DNA from 2 places in the Lysinibacillus sp. BF-4 genome. Region 1 is predicted to be linked to the other one. Evidence: riboswitches for the same ligand, from Rfam matches in the RefSeq annotation. Region 1 holds a riboswitch; the other holds the start of a gene.

The links. A riboswitch is a leader RNA that binds a small molecule or an ion and turns the genes downstream of it on or off. The one in region 1 is predicted to bind FMN.
Region 2: another riboswitch for FMN. It lies ahead of ribD (bifunctional diaminohydroxyphosphoribosylaminopyrimidine deaminase/5-amino-6-(5-phosphoribosylamino)uracil reductase RibD); the one in region 1 lies ahead of CH76_RS01290 (ECF transporter S component).

The regions. Positions count from the first base shown of each region.
Region 1 covers NZ_JPUW01000001.1:254,750-264,779, forward strand. The annotation lists gene ccsA (cytochrome c biogenesis protein CcsA) at 1-228, shown strand, start outside; gene CH76_RS01280 (response regulator transcription factor) at 326-1,042, shown strand; gene CH76_RS01285 (ATP-binding protein) at 1,035-2,810, shown strand; FMN riboswitch at 2,881-3,045, shown strand; gene CH76_RS01290 (ECF transporter S component) at 3,134-3,724, shown strand; gene nrdR (transcriptional regulator NrdR) at 3,853-4,323, shown strand; gene CH76_RS13400 (DnaD domain protein) at 4,338-6,926, shown strand; gene dnaI (primosomal protein DnaI) at 6,941-7,879, shown strand; gene thrS (threonine--tRNA ligase) at 8,192-10,030, shown strand, end outside.
Region 2 covers NZ_JPUW01000016.1:2,026-12,055, reverse strand. The annotation lists gene CH76_RS07070 (helix-turn-helix domain-containing protein) at 1-1,013, shown strand, start outside; gene CH76_RS07065 (proline dehydrogenase family protein) at 1,050-2,027, opposite strand; gene putP (sodium/proline symporter PutP) at 2,313-3,794, shown strand; gene CH76_RS07055 (biotin transporter BioY) at 3,834-4,433, opposite strand; gene CH76_RS07050 (DUF6501 family protein) at 4,690-4,887, shown strand; gene CH76_RS07045 (hypothetical protein) at 4,947-5,129, shown strand; gene ribE (6,7-dimethyl-8-ribityllumazine synthase) at 5,155-5,619, opposite strand; gene CH76_RS07035 (bifunctional 3,4-dihydroxy-2-butanone-4-phosphate synthase/GTP cyclohydrolase II) at 5,633-6,820, opposite strand; gene ribE (riboflavin synthase) at 6,833-7,465, opposite strand; gene ribD (bifunctional diaminohydroxyphosphoribosylaminopyrimidine deaminase/5-amino-6-(5-phosphoribosylamino)uracil reductase RibD) at 7,475-8,503, opposite strand; FMN riboswitch at 8,606-8,722, opposite strand; FMN riboswitch at 8,795-8,911, opposite strand; gene CH76_RS07020 (toxic anion resistance protein) at 9,057-10,007, opposite strand; gene CH76_RS07015 (5-bromo-4-chloroindolyl phosphate hydrolysis family protein) at 10,007-10,030, opposite strand, start outside.

The DNA.
Region 1 (10,030 bases):
GCTATGATTTGGGCGCAAGAGGCATGGGGTCGCTATTGGGGCTGGGATCCAAAAGAAGTATGGGCATTAATCACTTGGTTGTTCTATGCTGCGTTCCTTCACCTTCGTTTATCAAAAGGTTGGGAAGGTCGTAAATCAGCATGGCTTGCATTAATCGGCTTTGCGATTATGATTTTCAACTTAGTTGTTATTAACTTAATCATCGCGGGACTTCACTCATACGCGTAACGATTGGAGAAGCACATGACGAAAAATGTGCTTCTCTTTTCAATTTGTGAAGTAAATTGTACAATAGATATAGATGAATGTAGAAAGGGGTAACACAATGTCAGACAATATTTCCATCCTTGTAGTAGATGACGAAGATCGCATCCGTCGCTTATTAAAAATGTACCTAGAGCGCGAAGGCTACGAGATTGATGAAGCAGAGAATGGCGAGGAAGCACTAGCCATGACATTAGAAAAAGATTATCACTGTATTTTGCTCGACATTATGATGCCAGAAAAAGATGGATTACAAGTATGTGAGGAGTTGCGTGAGCGTTCTACGACACCCATTATTTTACTTACCGCAAAAGGCGAGGAGGCAAACCGCGTGCATGGCTTTGAAATTGGCGCTGACGATTACATCGTAAAGCCATTTAGCCCGCGCGAGGTTGTGTTGCGTGTGAAAGCTATTTTACGACGCTCACAAGCCTTTGCACCTGCAGCGAACGCATCAACTTCAAAAGACTTAGTTGTCTTCCCGCATTTAATGATTGACCATGATGCACACCGTGTCACAGCGGAGGGAGTAGAAGTTAACCTTACACCAAAAGAGTATGAGCTATTATACTTCTTAGCAAAATCACCAGATAAGGTATTTGACCGTGAGCAATTGTTAAAAGAAGTATGGCATTATGATTTCTTTGGTGATTTACGTACAGTTGATACGCACGTAAAACGACTGCGCGAGAAGCTAAACCGTGTATCTGAAAATGCTGCTAAAATGATTGTTACGGTTTGGGGCGTCGGCTATAAATTTGAGGTCGTGAATGAATAGAATATGGAATAGTGTTGTCGGGAAGCTGTGGGTAACCATCTTGCTTCTCGTTTCATTTGTACTGTTTGTTTTTACCGTACTTATGCTTGAGTTTTTACAAAACTATCACGTGCAACAAGCTGAGTCGTCATTACGACAAACAGCCCATACCATTGCTAGCCTTTATGACGAGGAGCAACTGGATAGTAAGACCGAAAGCATGCTTGAAGATATTTTGCCAGAAGGTACGAATGCCTTGGTGGCTAATACGAGCCGCGATATTGTAATGGCGTTACAAGACGGCAAAAACCAAAAAGAGATTGAACAAACGATTTTAGATAATAAGGCGTTTGCCAAAGTATATTCTACAACTGAGCCAATTGTTAAAGAACTCTTAATGCCATCCTACTCTGAACAAGAAGCAATGGATACGTATTTAGTATTAGCTTTCCCATTAAACGGTGAGAGCGAGATGCACGGGGCAGTCTTTATGTACCAAAACCCAGAGGCCTTACATAAAACTTCTCGTGAGACAACAAAAATTGTCCTATTAGCGGCTATTATCGCCTTTGTATTAACGACCTTCTTTGCCTTTTTCCTATCTTCACGTATTACACTGCCTTTGCGCAAGATGCGTGAAACAGCAATTGAGCTATCAAAGGGTAAGTTTGATAATAAAGTCGTTGCGAGCCAAAATGATGAAATTGGACAACTAGCAAATGCCTTTAACCAAATGGGGCGTCAGTTAAAGCATAATTTAGAGGTTATTAATCAAGAGAAGGAGCAAGTCTCTAATATTTTAACTTCTATGACAGATGCGGTGATTACCTTTAATAGTGACAGCACCATTTTGCTGAGCAATCCACCTGCGGAAAAGTTATTGCAAATGTGGTTTGTAAATAAAGGAAGCCAAAGTAGTGAGCCATTACCACCTGAAATTTATCACATGCTAGATCATGTATTAGTGTTTGAGGATAAATTAGAAGAAGAAATTGAAATGCACGGTGCTTACTACAGCATTACGATAAGCCCGTTGTACGGTGGTAACTCTGTACGAGGCGCAGTAGCCGTTATTCGTGATATGACTGAGCAGCACCGCTTAGAAAAGTTGCGCTCTGATTTTATTGCGAATGTATCACATGAGCTACGCACGCCGATTGCTATGTTACAAGGCTACTCTGAGGCGATACTAGATGAAGTCGTTACTACTGAGGAAGACCGCAATGAAATGATTCGTATTATTTATGATGAGTCACAGCGAATGGGTCGCCTAGTATCTGAGTTATTAGATTTAGCGCGTATGGAAGCGGGACATATGATGCTTAATACAGAAACCTATCCGCTTAATACAGTATTTGAACGTATTACGCAAAAGTTTGCGCAAGTGGCAAAAGAAAAGCACGTTAACTTAATATTTACTAGTGAATTTGAGCCGCATGAGACGGTAGTGTTAGATGAAGATCGCATTGAGCAGGTACTAACAAACTTAATTGACAACGCTATTCGTCATACACTTGAAGATGGTACAGTAAGTGTGAAAGTTGAGCGTGAGGAAACCTTTGTTAAAGTACTTGTGCAAGACTCAGGCGTTGGTATACCACAAGAAGACTTGCCTTACGTGTTTGAGCGCTTTTATAAGGCAGATAAGGCACGTACCCGTTCTAAAGGTGGTACGGGATTAGGTTTAGCGATTGCACGTAATATTGTAAAGGCACATTCGGGTAATATTATGGTGGATAGTGTAGAAGGACAAGGTACAACCTTTACATTTTATTTACCCTTACGTTAAACAAAAGCAGTAGTACTTTACAATTCATTGTAAATTGCCTATGATAGTAGTGTAACAACTAAAAAATATGATTCATCTTCGGGGCAGGGTGCAATTCCCGACCGGCGGTAATTATGCGGTAGCTGTTCGACAGCAACCTATAAGCATACGAGCCCGCGACCTACTCATTTTTGTGAGTAGCTGACTTGGTGCAACTCCAAGGCCGACAGTATAGTCTGGATGGGAGAAGGTGAAGGTACGACATGTGTAATGTCTTTTTTATGCCACACATTTGTCGGACCTTTCTTCTTGCGAGGTGTAATCAGCAAAGAGGAGAGAGTAACATGGAAAAGCAACGCAAGCGCACAAAGTATTTCGTAACAATCGGGATGTTGAGTAGTATTGGCTTTTTACTACATTTATTAAATTTTCCGATTCCACCGTTTCCCGCATTTTTAAAGGTTGATTTTAGTGATATGCCAGCATTACTAGCAGTCATTACAATGGGACCAGCAGCAGGTATTTTAGTAGAGCTATTTAAAAATGTATTGGATTGGTTATTTACAGGTACTGAAACAGGTGTGCCAGTGGGGCATATTGCCAACTTTACTACAGGGGTATTATTCATTATGCCTGTGTATATGGTTTTTAATCGTTTTAAATCTGTGAAAGGGCTAATTACTGGCTTAATCGCAGGGACACTTGTTATGGCTGTCGGCATGAGCTTTTTAAATTATGCTGTATTTTTACCAATGTATACGTACTTTTTAGGTATGGATCAAGTCGTTGGTGATGCATTATACGTTATGATTATCAAAGGTATTTTACCGTTTAATATTATTAAAGGTATTATTATTACAGTTATTATGGTGCTGTTATATAAAGCAATGGATAAATGGATTATTCAGCAGCAAAAGCAGTATCATTACCAATAATTATCAAAAAAGCAGTGTCACGTCTTTCTCGTGATGCTGCTTTTGTGTTTGATGTAGCCTATCCTTTTTGTGAGCTTAAAAGTTTGTTATACTTAGAACTAGTAAATTAACTTACGGGAGATAAAAATATGAGATGTCCTTCATGCCAATATAATGGTACGCGAGTTGTTGATACGCGACCAGTTGATGATAATAAAGAAATTCGACGTCGTAGAGAGTGCGAGTCTTGCAGTTATCGCTTCACAACGTTTGAAAAAATAGAAGAAACACCATTAATTGTTGTAAAGAAAGATGGTTCACGTGAGGAGTTTAGCCGCGAAAAATTACTACGTGGTATGATTCGCGCATGTGAGAAACGTCCTGTGGCCCTTGAGGTGCTAGATGAGGTAGTAATTGCTATCGAAAAAGATTTGCGCCAAATGAGTAATGGGGAAGTACAGTCCGATGATGTAGGCGAAAAGGTTATGGATCACCTTGCGTCTATTGACGAGGTAGCATATGTACGCTTTGCTTCTGTGTACCGCCAATTTAAAGATATTAATGTATTTATTGACGAGATTAGAGAGATTATTGAACGCCAATCGAATGCTAAAAAGTAAGGAGCGTGAGCCTGGTGTCATTATTACCACAAGAGCTTCATCAAAATGATGTTTTTTTTGTTGAGCTACCGCAACAACTTTCCGTTACAGAGCGCCAACTACTAACTCTTTTTTACCAACCTATTGTTGGCGGTAAGGCGTTAAGTTTATATTTTACACTTTGGGCTGAGGGTGAGTTTCAAGCTCAAACACCAACGATGCACTATTTTTTAATGCAAACGTTAGATATGGGGCTACAAGAAATTTTAAAGGCTCGCCTAGCTTTAGAAGCTATAGGCTTAGTGCGCACATGGCGTACAAGTAGTGGTGAAGAACGCAGTTTTATTTATGAGTTAGCACGCCCGCTTGAAGCAGGTGTGTTTTTTGCAGACCCCTTATTGTCGATGATGTTATACAGTAAAATTGGTGAGCGTAATTATCGTAACTTGCGTGCACGCTTTATGGAGCAACATAAAAGTCGTGATCAATTTACAGAGGTTACACGAACATTTACAGATGTTTTTACGCCCGTTAATAGTACAGTACCTACGGATTTAGTAATGCCGGTAGCTATGGCTGAAAGTAAAACCTATCCTTTTATGCAACAAAATTTTGATTTTGCGTTGCTTCAATCAGGATTACAAGAGCACTTAGTGCCTGCTGCAGCTTTAACGACTGAGGTGCGTGAAATGATTGCAAAGCTGGCCTTTTTATACCAGCTTTCACCGTTGGATATGCAAAAGGTTGTCATTATGGCACTAGATGATGATTTAGTGATTTCTGATAAGCAATTGCGTAAAGCCGCCGCAGATTATTATAAATTAACAGTATCCACAGTAATGCCTCAAATTACGCCTGTTTTTGATAAGACAGTAGTTGAGCCTACAGGGCAGAGTAAGCAACAAAAACATTTACATTATTTAGCGACAGCTAGCCCGCTTGAAAATTTGCGTCGTCTTCATAAAGGCGCAACACCTTCAGACTCTGCGGTGCAACTTGTTGAGAGTTTGTATATGCGTTATGGGTTACCAACGGGCGTAGTTAATGTCCTAGTAGAGTATGTCATGTTGATTACTGATATGAAATTACCAAAAAAATTTGTAGAGTCTATTGCAGATCATTGGCGTCGGAAGGATATTCAAACTGTAGAGCAAGCGATGCAATTAGCACGTAGTGAGCAACATAAATACAGTAACTACAAAAAACAAATTAAAGAGCCAACTGTTAAGGAAGTTACGCAACCAGCTTCAACAAATGGTTACGATGGTATTACGCCTTATGCATTTTTAAAACGTTTAAATAACGGGCAAGAGCCATTTGATTTTGTTTTAGCGATGGCAGAGGGGCTTGTAACTAAGCATGGTATGCCAGTAGGTGTAGTAAATGTATTAATGGAATATGCGATGCATGAAACGGATGGTAAGGTATCACAAAAATTTGTAGAGACAATCGCTAGTAATTGGCAACAGCTAGGTATTGCAACAGTAGAACAAGCACTTGAAGCAACAACGGCACAACAAGAAGCTTATCGCCCTCGTGTTACAAGAGAGCATATTATTTCTACTGCTACAACCTATGAAGCAATGATTCCTTATACATTTATGAAGGCGTGTTTAAATAATCAAGAGCCATTTCCTTCGATGGTAGCATTAGCTGAAAATCTAGTGCTAACTTATGGCATGCCAGTAGGTGTAGTAAATGTATTAATCGAATATATTTTGCAAAAAGAGAATGGCAAGCTACCTAAGCGTTTAGTAGAAACTATTGCGAGTGAATGGCGACAACAGCAAGTAAATACAGTCGATGAGGCAAAGGCTATGCTTACACAGCATAAAGCACCTAAAAAATATCGTCCGCGCATTTTAGTATGTGAAGAACAAGCGGCTGGTTATGAACGATATGCCATTACGCCATATGTATTTCTTTGTGAGTTACACAATGGACAGGAGCCGCTTGCAAAGGATAGTAAGCTCTGTGAAGATTTAGTGCTACAACATAAGTTGCCTATTGTCGTGACCAATGTATTAGTCGAATATGTTTTTAAACGTAAGGAAGGGTTATTACCACGTGCTTATGTCGAAGCTATTGCTAATCGTTGGAAACTAAATGGCGTTACCACAGTTGAGCAAGCTTTAGCACAAACAGAGCCAAAACCCTCGTATTCACCAACCATTACAACTGCACCACAAGCAGAAAATGCTTATGATAGTGTTACACCATATCAAATGCTTAAACGCTTAGCTAATGACCAAGAGCCTTTTGCTAATGATGTTAAAGTTGCTGAAGAACTTGTCACATTATATGGTTTGCCAATGGGTGTTGCTAATGTATTGGTAGAGTATGTCTTTACATTGCAAGAAGGGCAGCTACCTAAAAATTATGTGAATACAATTGCGAGCAAGTGGCGTGCTAAATCTATTATGACAGTAGAAGCAGCTCTCGCTCATGTGGCGGAGCAACAAAAAGCATATGAAGAAAGACAGCATAATGGTCGTCGTGTTACAGGCAAAGTAGAGCAAGTGCCAGAGTGGCTGAAGCCAACACAAACACAAGTAGCTTCATCTACAGTTGACTTTGACAAAGAACGAGCATCCATTTTAGCGTCCATTGGTCGCAAAGAATAGAAGGTGAAGAAGTAATGGAACCTATAAAAAAAACACTAGCATCTCAAGTAAATACGCCCTCATTTCAAGCGAGGTATAATGCAGTGCGTGAGCGAGTACTAGGTGATGAGCGTATTCAGGCCTTTATTAAGGCTAATGAGCAGGCTTTGACAGACGAAATGATTGAGGATGCACTACCGAAATTTTTAGAGTATCTCGATCAAGCGCATACTTGCTGTAATGCAGGTAGTGTACGTGCGTGTACAAATGCCGTAGTAGGTTGTGTGCCACGCCTTACGATGCAACCAAATGCTGTCGATGTTATGTATGCCACTTGTCCTCAAAAATATAAGGAAGAAGAAGAACGTGCGGTAGCGGCTATGATTAGTAGTTTACACATGCCGCGTGAAACGCTAACGGCTTCGCTTTCTACAATGGCAATGGACACAGGTGCACGTTTAGAAATTGCACGCTTTGTTGCTAACTTTATTAATCAAATTAAGGAAACAAAAGAAATGCCGTCAAAAGGCTTATATATTTACGGCGGTTTTGGTGTTGGCAAATCCTTTATTTTGGGCGCAGTAGCAAATGAGCTTGCCAATATTCAAGTGCGCTCGGTGCTTGTCTATGTGCCTGAGTTTTTACGTGAAATTAAGCAAGCGATTGATGATAAAACACTACAACAAAAAATGGACTTTGTTAAAAAAGCACCTGTATTAATGCTAGATGACTTAGGCGCAGAATCACTAACGAGTTGGTCACGAGACGAAATATTAGGCGCGATTTTACATTACCGTATGGCAGAGGGGTTACCCGTTTTTGTTACGTCAAACTTTGACTATAAAAGCCTAGCGGACCATTTAACGTATGTACAAAACCACCAAGAGCCAGTAAAAGCTGCGCGTATTATGGAGCGCATTCAATCCACAACCGTGCCCATTCAACTGGATGGTACAAATCGTAGACAATATTAGTTTGCAAAAATAATGAGACGAGCGTATAATGACGTTATTCAAATAGTAAATGCAATGACTAGGATATGGATTTTATCAAACGACTTAACAGAGAGGGAAGGCTTGGCTGTAAACTTCCTAAGTACGCGGTAACTATTTACTCCCTATGAGCAGCAAGAGGGTTAAATCTCTTGCCGTCCCCAGCACGTTAGCTGATGTAGGAGCTTCGTCTGAACTTTGTTCGGAAGGAAGAAGGGTGGAACCACGAGCACAAGCCTCGTCCCTTTTGGGATGGGGCTTTTTTGTGTACAAAATTATGAGGAGTGTCGACTTATGGCAGAGATGATTAAATTAACTTTTCCGGATGGTGCAGTAAAGGAATTTGAAAAAGGCATCACAACAGACGAAATTGCAGGCTCAATTAGCCCAGGACTTCGCAAAAAAGCTTATGCAGGTAAAGTGAACGGAACACTTGTTGACTTATCTACACCACTTGAGCAAGATGGCGACATCGCTATTATTACACAGGATGATGAGGAAGCTTTAGAAGTATTACGTCACTCATCAGCGCACGTTTTAGCGCAAGCAGTTAAACGTTTATACCCTGACGCAAAATTAGGTATTGGGCCAGTTATTGAAAATGGCTTCTACTATGATATTGATTCACCAACACCAATTACAGCAGAAGATTTACCTGCTATTGAAAAAGAAATGAAAAAAATTATTGCAGAAAACTTCCCAGTAGAGCGCAAAAATGTTTCGCGTAAAGAAGCACAGGCGATTTATACAGAAGTAGGCGATGAATATAAATTAGAGCTACTTGAAGCCATTCCAGAGGATGAGCAAGTATCAATTTACTACCAAGGTGAGTTCTTTGACCTTTGCCGTGGTGTACATGTACCATCAACAGGGAAATTACGTGAGTTTAAATTATTATCACTAGCAGGCGCTTACTGGCGCGGTAACTCAGATAATAAAATGTTACAGCGTATTTATGGTACAGCTTTCTTCAAGAAGGAAGATTTAAAGCATCACCTACAAATGCTTGAAGAAGCAAAAGAACGTGACCACCGTAAATTAGGTCGTGAACTTGAAATCTTCACAACGAATCAAACAGTAGGTATGGGTTTACCACTTTGGTTACCAAATGGTGCAACAATCCGCCGTACAATTGAGCGTTATATCGTAGACAAAGAGTTGTCACTTGGCTACCAACACGTATACACGCCAGTACTTGGCTCTAAAGAGTTATATGAAACTTCAGGTCACTGGGATCACTACCAAGACGATATGTTCCCAGCAATGGAGCGCGATAACGAAACATTTGTACTGCGCCCAATGAACTGCCCTCACCATATGATGGTATATAAATCAAAAATGCGTTCATACCGTGACTTACCAATCCGTATCGCAGAGCTTGGCAACATGCACCGTTATGAAATGAGTGGTGCAGTATCAGGTTTACAACGTGTACGTGGTATGACATTAAATGACGGTCATAACTTTGTGCGCCCTGACCAAATTCGTGATGAGTTAGTACATGCATTAGAGTTAGTACGTGCAGTATATAAAGACTTTGGTATTGAGGATTTCCGTTTCCGTTTATCATACCGTGACCCAGCAGATACTACGAAGTATTTTGATGATGATGCGATGTGGGAAAAGGCGCAAGCAATGCTTAAAGAAGCAGCAGATACTGTTGGCTTAGCATATTATGAGGCAGAGGGCGAAGCAGCTTTCTATGGTCCTAAGATTGATATTCAAGTAAAAACAGCAATTGGTAAGGAAGAAACACTATCAACGGTACAACTTGACTTCTTATTACCAGAGCGCTTTGACTTATCATACATTGGTGAAGATGGTAAACCTCACCGTCCTGTTGTTATTCACCGCGGTGTAGTATCAACAATGGAGCGTTTTGTAGCCTTCTTACTTGAAGAGTACAAAGGTGCATTACCAACATGGTTATCACCAGTGCAAGTACAAGTTATCCCTGTATCAAACGAAGCACATTTTGATTATGCAAAAGATGTACAGCAAAAGCTAACAGCACTTGGCTACCGTGTCGAAATGGATTACCGTGAAGAAAAACTTGGTTATAAAATCCGTGAAGCACAAATGCAAAAAATCCCGTATATGCTTGTGATTGGTGATAAAGAGGTTGAAGCAGGT
Region 2 (10,030 bases), on a different contig from region 1:
CCATCAGCAACATTATGCCGCTAATTGTAGAAGGTGAGTTGCTTGGTGCTGTGGAGTTTGTACGTGATATTACCCAGCAACAATACATGATGTACCAACCGCTCCGTCGCTACGGCGCACCGCTGACGTTTGATATTATTACAGCTGTATCAGATGCAATGAAGCGGGTTATTCAGATTGCGCGTGCCGCCGCACTTGGGCGCATCCCCGTTATGTTGATTGGAGAATCAGGCACGGGTAAGGATATGATTGCAGAGGGTATCCATCATGCTCTCATCGAAAAAAACGAATTATTTATTACACTCATTTGCCGACGTGATGAAGAAACGGTCATTGAGCGTTTAGAGAAGGCAATTAAAGAAAACCGCAACAGTACTTTCTTTGCGGAGCGCATTGAGTATTTGTCAATGCAAGCACAGGAACGTATTATTGCATTGCTTAATGAGTATGAGGATCGCAAGCATTACTTTATTGCCAGTGTGGGGGAAGACCCTGTCGATTTAATCCGTCAAGGGGAGCTATCGCAAACGCTGTACCATTTGTTTTCGAGTGTGTCGATTAAAGTACCAGCATTACGAGAGCGTAAAGAAGATATTTTGCCGTTTATTACGGACTACTTCCGTCGCCACCGCGACCAGTACGGCTCGCATATTAAATATATTGCGCCTGATGTCGAAAAGTTTTTACTGGCATATGATTGGCCGGGCAATTTAAAAGAGCTTGAGTTATTGCTTGATGAGGTGGGGAGTTTATTAACGACCGAAGAAACACTTGAAATGGTGATGCTACCTGCCCAGTTAAAGTGGCGTCTCGAAAAAGCGCATAAGCGTAATGAGGGGCTAGTAGTGGAGGAACAGCAGGATTTACGTCCGCTTGACCAATATTTGCATGAGGTGGAGCATTATTATTTACAAAAAGCGCTTAGCCTTCATGAAGGTAATATTTCGAAAACGGCTGAAGCACTTGGTTTAAGTCGCCAAAGCCTGCAATACCGCTTAAAAAAGTTTATGTAACGAAAAAGAGGCATCGCATACGCGACGCCTCTTTTATTATTTTTTAGCTCGTTTTGTGAGTCGACCAAGTGCGAATGCACCTAAACCAACACCAACAAGCGTCGTTGTTTTTTTATCAAATACTTGTTTCACAACAAGCTCCAGATTTTGTGGACGCTCAGCTAGTCGGCGCATAAAGTAGCCGTACCAGTCAGCACCAAATGGTAAATACGTACAGAAATTAAAGCCTTCTGCAGCAAGGTCGTATTGCATTTCGCTACGGAAGCCATATAACATTTGGAACTCAAACGCATCATGTGGAATATTATGCGCTTTAACAAAACGCTTTACGTGGGCAATAATGTTATGGTCATGCGTTGCGATTGACGTAAATTTGCCGTTAAGTAAATGATATTCAATTAGCTTAATATAGTTTTTATCAATGTCTTCTTTGGTTTGGTAAGCCAAGGAAGCGTTTTCTTTATAGGCCCCTTTTACAAGACGTAAGCGGTAATCCTTAAAGCGCTCAGCATTTTCTAGCGCTTCGTAAAAGTACGCTTGAATAACTGTGCCCACATTATCAAACTCTTTATGCAGACGCTCCATCAACTCAAAAGATTGGTGCAATGTTTCGTAAGTCTCTGTGTCAAAGTTAATAAATATACCGTAGTCATGCGCGGTTTTTACAATGTCGTGCAGGCTATTATAACAAAGCTCAAGGTCAAAGCTTAGACCGAGTTGTGTTGGTTTAAGTGAAATATGTGCATTCAGCCCTTCAGCATGAATGGTTTCGATAACAGCTAAAATATTGTTTTTTGCTGCCAGTGCTTCTGCCTCATCATGAACAAACTCGCCTAAATTATCGACTGTGCAGGCAATGCCTTTTGCGTTAAGACGCTTGATTGTTGTAACAACTTCTGGGATGGTTGTGCCTGCGACAACGCTTTGTGCGCCTAGACGTAAGCCAAATTTTTGTGCACCTGCGTTTAGTGCGCGGTTTTCAGATAATGCGATGAAAAAATCTCGTAAATTCATAAAAAACACTCCTTTTCACTTGTTGAAAATAATTTTAATTTGGATTATAGCACGTTTTAAAAAATTGCCAATGCCGCAAATACTCAGATAATGGAGAAATGAAGGGAAAAAAGAGCATTTTTCGTTGATATATCAATGAATTTTGCACTAAATAAAATATTTTTAAAATTAAGGTGCAAAATATTTTTCGGTATTATTTTTGAAATATAATTGATTAATCGTCGTATATAGGGTTTAATAGAACTTAAATTTCAAAAAATCGCAACAAGAAAAGGGGATGGCTAGATGTCACAAGAGCAAATGTACCAGCTTGTAGCAATTATTATTTATATGGCAGTGCTACTTGCAATTGGTTGGTATGCCTATAAGAAGACGAGTAATTTAACAGACTACATGCTAGGAGGGCGCTCACTTGGCCCGATTGCAACTGCGTTAAGTGCAGGGGCAGCTGATATGTCAGGCTGGTTGTTAATGGGTTTACCGGGCGTTATTTATGTAACAGGTTTAGGGAAATCGTGGATGGCAATTGGTTTAGTTGTGGGGGCTTATATTAACTGGTTAGTTGTAGCGCCACGCTTACGTGCCTATACGTATGTTAACGACACAATTACAATTCCGAGCTTTTTAGAAAAACGTCTACTCGACAAATCACGTTTACTACGAATTGTAACGGGTATTGTTATTTTAATATTCTTTACGTTTTATGTATCATCAGGTATGGTATCGGGCGGTAAGTTTTTCTTAAGCTCATTTGGGCTAGATTACCATATTGGTTTATTAGTAGTGGCCGCAGTTGTTATCGCTTACACATTATTTGGAGGCTTCCTCGCGGTAAGCTATACGGATGTTATTCAAGGGACAATCATGTTTTTAGCATTAATTTTAGTACCTATTGTGGGCTTAACGTACACAGGCGGTATTGCTGAAACAATTAGTACCGTAAAAAATGCCTCACCTCTACATTTTAGTTTCTTTGAGGGTGTTACAGCAATTAGTATTATTTCGTCACTCGCATGGGGGCTTGGCTACTTTGGTCAACCACATATTATTGTGCGTTTTATGGCGATTAAAACGATTAAAGAAACACGTAGTGCTCGCCGCATTGGTATTGGTTGGATGTTTTTAAGTATGTTGGGAGCTGTATTTACAGCGATTGTTGGGTATGCGTACTTCCTGCAACAAGGTGCGACACTTGAGGACCCGGAAACTGTATTTATTGTATTAGGTCAAATTATTTTCCATCCGATTATTGCAGGTGTTATTTTAGCGGCTGTACTTTCGGCTGTAATGAGTACGATTTCGTCACAGTTAATCGTTACGTCATCGGCATTAATTGAGGATTTATATAAGGCATTTAATAAAGCACCAAAGTCAGATAGTTACTATGTTTTCTTGGGACGAGTAGCGGTATTTGCGGTGTCTGTTGTAGCCATTATGTTAGCTTGGCCAAATAATGAGTCGGTGTTAGATCTTGTATCGTTTGCTTGGTCAGGTTTTGGTAGTGCCTTTGGGCCGCTTATTTTACTAAGCCTTTACTGGCGTAAAACAACGTCTCAAGGTGCAGTTGCAGGTCTTATTGTAGGTGCGGTTGTGGTCTTTGTTTGGGAGAAATTTAAGTGGTTCGAACTTTACGAAATCGTGCCAGGTTTCTTGTTAAGCCTTATTACGATTGTAGTAGTGAGCTTAATCACGTATAAGCCAAATAAGGAAATTGACGAAACATTTGATGCGGCAGTTGCGCATTTACATGAGGAAATGAAAAAATAATAGCACAAAAGGGAGTGGCCGCGGCCACTCCCTTTTTTGTTAGGATTTATTGACTTTTAAAATCGCATTAATACGGAAAGCAAAGAATCCTGCAAATACACCTAAAATAATATCTTTTGGTAGTGGGCCAAGCATCCAAGCCCAAGCCATCCAGTAATCAAAGCCTTCTGGTGCACCTGCCCATAGCATATAGGCTGCATACATCCAGTTTGTACCGATGATATACGTAATAACAGTACCAACTAACGAGGCGATGACATAGCTTTTTACAGTGCCATGCTTCTCTGTCATTTTGCCAATAATATAGGCGATTAAAATAAAGACGACGATAAAGCCAAAGGTAGGGGCTAAAATCATAGATATGCCGCCTTTAAACTGAGCAAAGACAGGCGCACCTGCTAGCCCAATTAAAGTATAAACGAGCATAGCGATTGCACCTTTACGTGCACCTAAAACTAGCCCTGCTAATGTTGCAAAAAAAGATTGTAGCGTAATTGGCACGCCGCCTACCACAAGGAACGGGGCAAAAGCCGTAATGTTTGCGCCAATCATCATAAGTGTCGAAAATAACGCACAGTATACCATATCAACTGTCGAAAATTTACTACCTGCGCGTGCTTGTTGAACTGTAGTTGCCATCAAGTATCACTCCAATAACTAGTATGTTTCTAGTTTAGTGGAGTAAAGTATTTAAGTCAACTATATATTTATAATGGTTAACACATATTAACGGCGTGAGTTCCATTCCGCAATAATAACAAATACAATGACGAGTGAGAAGGCAACAACGTAAAACCAAATCGGTACACTCATAAATTTCACCTCCAGCTCTCCACAAATGCGTAAAAATCGTATACACTAGAGAGGATGAATTTTTAAACGAGGAGAGATTGCTATGCTTCATAATACATGGAAAGATTCGCCAACTTTACGTACGGTAACTTGTACACATACGGATGCAGCGAAATATTTAGTATCAAACGTTTTAACAGTAGGTAAACAATACGAAGTGAAAAACGAAACAGACGAATTTATTTTCGTGATTGATAACACAGGTCACATTGGTGGCTACTATAAAACATACTTTGCATAACTCTATTTTAGCATAGACAGGTATCGCTTGAGCGATTGTTTGGAGGTTGTAATAGGCAAATGGGCATCATGATAAGACAGCTTGGCTTAATTACACTGGTGATTTTTGGTGGTACATTTTTGATGCGCTACCTACGAGCTGGCGAAGTGCTAGCTGACCAGTTAATGGGTGCAGGCGTAGGGCTTGCATTAGTAGTGATTGGGACACTCGTCCAACGTATCCAGCATGCAAAAAGAGGCTAGGGGAATGTCCCTTAGCCTCTTTGTTTTATAGTAATTTTGTAAGGTTTGCCATTTCGATTGCGGCAACGGCAGCGTCATAGCCTTTATTGCCAGCTTTAGTGCCTGCGCGCTCAATTGCTTGTTCGATGGTTTCGGTTGTGACGATACCAAAAATGGTTGGTACGCCGGTTTGTAGTCCGACTTGGGCAATGCCTTTAGCGGCTTCATTACATACATAGTCATAATGCGTTGTTGAGCCACGAATGACAGTGCCTAAACCAATAACAGCATCGTATTTTTTGCCTTCTGCCATTTTTTTAGCGATAAAGGGTACTTCAAAAGCGCCAGGTACCCATACCACTTCGATATTGTCATCCGCGACACCATGACGTTTAAGCCCGTCTACTGCGCCAGCTAGTAATTTGTCGTTAATAAACTCGTTAAAGCGACCTACAACAATGCCTACCTTTAATTGTGTACCGACTAATTGTGCTTGAATTGTGTTTACCATGTTAATTTCCTCCTTAAAGTACATGTTGCATTTTGTGTTTTTTTGCTGCCATATAGTTGGCGTTTTCTTGTGCTAGCCCTGCAATGAGTGGGATGCGTGCGCTAACCGTAATGCCGTAGCGCTCAAGTTGCGCCACTTTATCAGGGTTGTTAGTTAGGAGACGTACCGTTGTAACGCCTAAGTCTTTAAGCATTTGTGCACATAGGCGGTAATCGCGTAGCTCGCTCGCAAAGCCTAACAGTTCATTAGCCTCTACTGTGTCATAGCCTTGCTCTTGCAGCTCATAAGCTTTGAGTTTGTTTAATAACCCAATGCCGCGCCCTTCTTGTCGCATATAAAGCACTGCGCCTGTACCGTCTTGCTCAATGGCTGTTAACGCGGCTTGTAGTTGAGGTCCGCAATCACAACGTTTAGAGCCAAAGACATCACCTGTTAAGCACTCCGAATGAATGCGAATGAGCGGAGCTTCGGCTTCGTGTAGTGTGCCTTTTGTTAACGCAATATGCTCCTTATCGTCAAGCGTATTGCTGTAGCCAATCATCGTAAAATCACCAGCAACCGTTGGCATTACAACAGTAGCCTCGCGCGTAATGACTTGTTCTTTTTCGAGACGGTAGGCAATTAAAGCCTCGATAGTAATGATTTTCATGTTTAAGGTTTGCGCTGTTTGTTGGAGCTCAGGTAGGCGCGCCATTGTGCCGTCCGCATTCATAATTTCGCAAATGACACCTGCATGCGTACTCCCCGCAAGCATCGCTAAATCGACAGCTGCCTCGGTATGACCAGGGCGTGCAAGTACACCATCAGGCTTAGCAATCAAAGGAAAAACATGCCCAGGACGGCGGAAGTCTGCCGCTTTTGCTGTAGGGTCGATGAGTTTTTCGATTGTTTTGGCACGCTCAAAGGCGCTAATGCCGGTTGTTGTTTCCATATGATCCACGCTTACGGTAAATGCGGTTTGATGAAAATCCGTATTGCGTGCGACCATTGGGGCAAGTTGTAAACGGCTCGCAATGGTCGGGCTTAGTGGTGTACAAATTAACCCCTTGCCATACGTTGCCATAAAGTTAATGACTTCAGGTGTCGCAAGCTCTGCGAGTGCAACAAAGTCACCTTCATTTTCGCGGTTTTCGTCGTCTACTACGATAATCATTTTGCCTTGTTTTAAATCTGCTAGTGCTTCCTCTATTGTATTAAACATTGTATAACCACCTTAAAATCCGTTTTGTCGTAAAAAATCTGCTGTTACTTTACTATTTTGTCCTTGAAGCTGACGTGCTACATATTTGCTAAGCATATCGGTTTCGATATTGACGGTATCGCGCTCGCGCTTAAAGCCAAGTGTTGTTTGGTCAAATGTGTGTGGGATGAGCGAAACCGTTACCAGCTCTGGTTGTAAAGCAAAAATGGTAAGGCTAATGCCATCAACCGCAATAGAGCCACGCGGTATAAGTAAGGCGCTTGCCTCGCGTGAAATTTTAATATCCACATATACTGCGTTAGAGAAGGGGCGCTTACGTAAAATCGTGCCCACCTCATCCACATGACCTGCCACAAAGTGACCACCAAACCGTTTATTAGCTGCCATAGCGCGCTCAAGGTTAACGCGTGCACCAGTTTGTAAGCTAGCTAGTGTTGTTGCACGCACGGTTTCTGGCATGACGTCTGCTGTAAAACTTGATGTTGTAAAGCTAGTAACGGTAAGGCATACGCCATTTACTGCGATGCTATCGCCAATATGCATATCCGCTATAATATCGTGTGCGCCAATGGTGAAGGCAATCGCCTCCTTACCCATCGTCATGCTGTTAATCGTGCCAAATTCTTCGATAATACCTGTAAACAAAAGCTCACCTCATTTTAGCGTCATCGTAATTTTAATATCTTCGCCAATGCGCGCTACCTCATCAAATTTAAACGGACGGGGTAGTGCTTTTGTAATCATGGGAAGGGCGTCGCTACCTAATAATTTTGGTGCGACATAGGTAATCATTTTTTGCACAAAGCCTTGTTGTAAAAAGGCATCCGCAATGCCACAGCCTGCCTCAACATAAAGCGTCATAATGCCTTCGTCTGCTAGGCGGCGCAGTACATTGCCAAGTGAACAATTGTCGAGTACAAAAACCCGCACGCGTGCTAGCTCACGTGGTTCACTTGTAAAAAGCCAAGTAGGTGCGGCATGATCCGTAAATACCGTAGCACTCGCAGGGATTTTGCCGAAGCGGTCAATAATCACGCGAATGGGCTGTTTTTTAGTCGTGCTTAGGCGATTTGTTAGGCTCGGGTCGTCAATACATACCGTATTTGTGCCAACTAAAATGGCATCATGGTGTGCGCGTGCTAAATGCACATCCTCCTTGACCTTTTTGCCTGTAATAAAGGTTTGCTCACCCTTACTTGCTGTAATTTTGCCATCAAGCGAGATGGCTTGTTTTAACGTTACATAAGGCTGATGCTGTGAAATGAAATGAAAGAACGGTGCGTTTAATGCTTTAGCCTCTGTCTCTAAAAGTCCAACATGAACGGCAATACCTGCTTGCTCTAAGCGCCTAGCACCTTTACCTGCAACAAGCGGGTTAGGGTCAAGCGTAGCAATAAAAACATGCGCGACATTAGCCGCAATTAAGGCATCTACGCAAGCTCCTGTTTGCCCCGTATGATTGCACGGCTCTAATGTGACGTAAACATTAGCGCCCTCAGCTTTGTCGCCTGCAATTTTTAGTGCGTTGACTTCGGCATGAGCATCGCCCGCTTTTAAATGTGCGCCAAAGCCAACAATATCTTCACCCTTAGTGATCACGCAGCCAACAAGTGGGTTAGGGGACGTTTGGTTTTTACCTGTTTGCGCAAGCTGTAGCGCAAATTGCATAAATCGTTGTTCCATCCAAAAAGCACCTCCTCAAAATAATAAAAAGCCCGCTGCATCTAACAGGGGCTTGTGAAGTAGGCATTGCGAAATAAACCAGCGCGTACGCTAGTTTTTTGCCACTTCCTTCTCTCATCCAGACTGTACTGTCGGCTCTGGAATTTCACCAAATCCTGCTCCAAAGAGCTCGCGGGCTATACCGCCGGTTGGGACTTACACCCGACCCCGAAGGAAAACTATGCAATTAAAAAAGACCACACAACTGTTTTGTGGGGTCAGAAAATAAGCTACGGCAAAGCGCGTAACTTTTACTTCCTTCTCTCATCCAGACTATACTGTCGGCTTTGGAATTTCACCAAATCCTGCTCCAAAGAGCTCGCGGGCTATACCGCCGGTTAGGACTTTCACCTGACCCCGAAGGAAAACTATTCGTATGTGACACCCATTATACATGAATGTTCAGAAAAATCTAGTAAGGAATTTCGAAAAGTTGAAGCAGTATTCAGCAAAGAGTAGTGACAGCAAGCATAAAAACGCCACAGAAATAAATTTATTTCTGTGGCGTTAATTGTTATAAATCGCGACTTAAATTGCGCATTTCGCGTTCGATTTGTGCTTGTTGTACCGACGATTGCCCTTGTAGTAATAGGGTTTCTTCAACGTCTGCCAGTAAGCGTTGTTGCGTTTGTTGAAGCTCGGTAGCATCAAAGTGGGCCTCCATACGCTGCTCAGCTGAAGCTAAACGACGATGTAAATCCGCACGCTGGCGGTCACGCTGTGAACTAATAAGCAGTGCGATTTGGTTTTTCCATAATGGAATGGTAGTCATTAAAGACGTTTGGATTTTTTCGGATAGTACTTGGTTAGATTGTTGAATCATGCGAATTTGCGGTGCGGCTTGTACCGTTAGCTCGCGCGCAATTTGTAAATCATACAGGCGCTGATCAAGGCGCTGTAATTGATTTTTGGCATCCTCAAATGCTTGCGGTGCAAGGCTTTGTGGGTCTTGTGCCGCCATGGCTTCTATACGTGGTAACTCACGGCTCGTAAAATCATATTGCTTTAGCTCACCTGCGGCTAAAATGATTGATAGCTCGTCGTGATAGCTTTGGTTAAGGCGGTACATTTCGTTTAGTACCTCAATATCCTCTAATAATTGCTTTTGTGCGCGGTGCAATTGCAACTCAATACGCTCAATCTGAATGCTTGCCCGCTCATAGTGCATTGTACTTTCAGGCGAAGGTTCGCTCTTTTTTTTGAAGAAACGAGATAATAGATTTGTATCATTTTCTTCTACTTTAACACTCGTGATTGTATCCACTAATTGCTGCAAAGTATTGCCGACTTTAGTAATGTCGCGGTTTTTAATATGGTACAGCACGCGATCACTAAATTGTGAAATCGCGCGCTGTGTGTTGTGTCCAAGTGTAAGGATGGACTCATAGTTATTCATATCAATTTCGCCTGCGATTTTTAGCGCGTGTGGCTTGGTTTGCTCAGGCAAAAGTTCAAATGTTTTCATTATTTGTCGCCTCGCCATTCTAT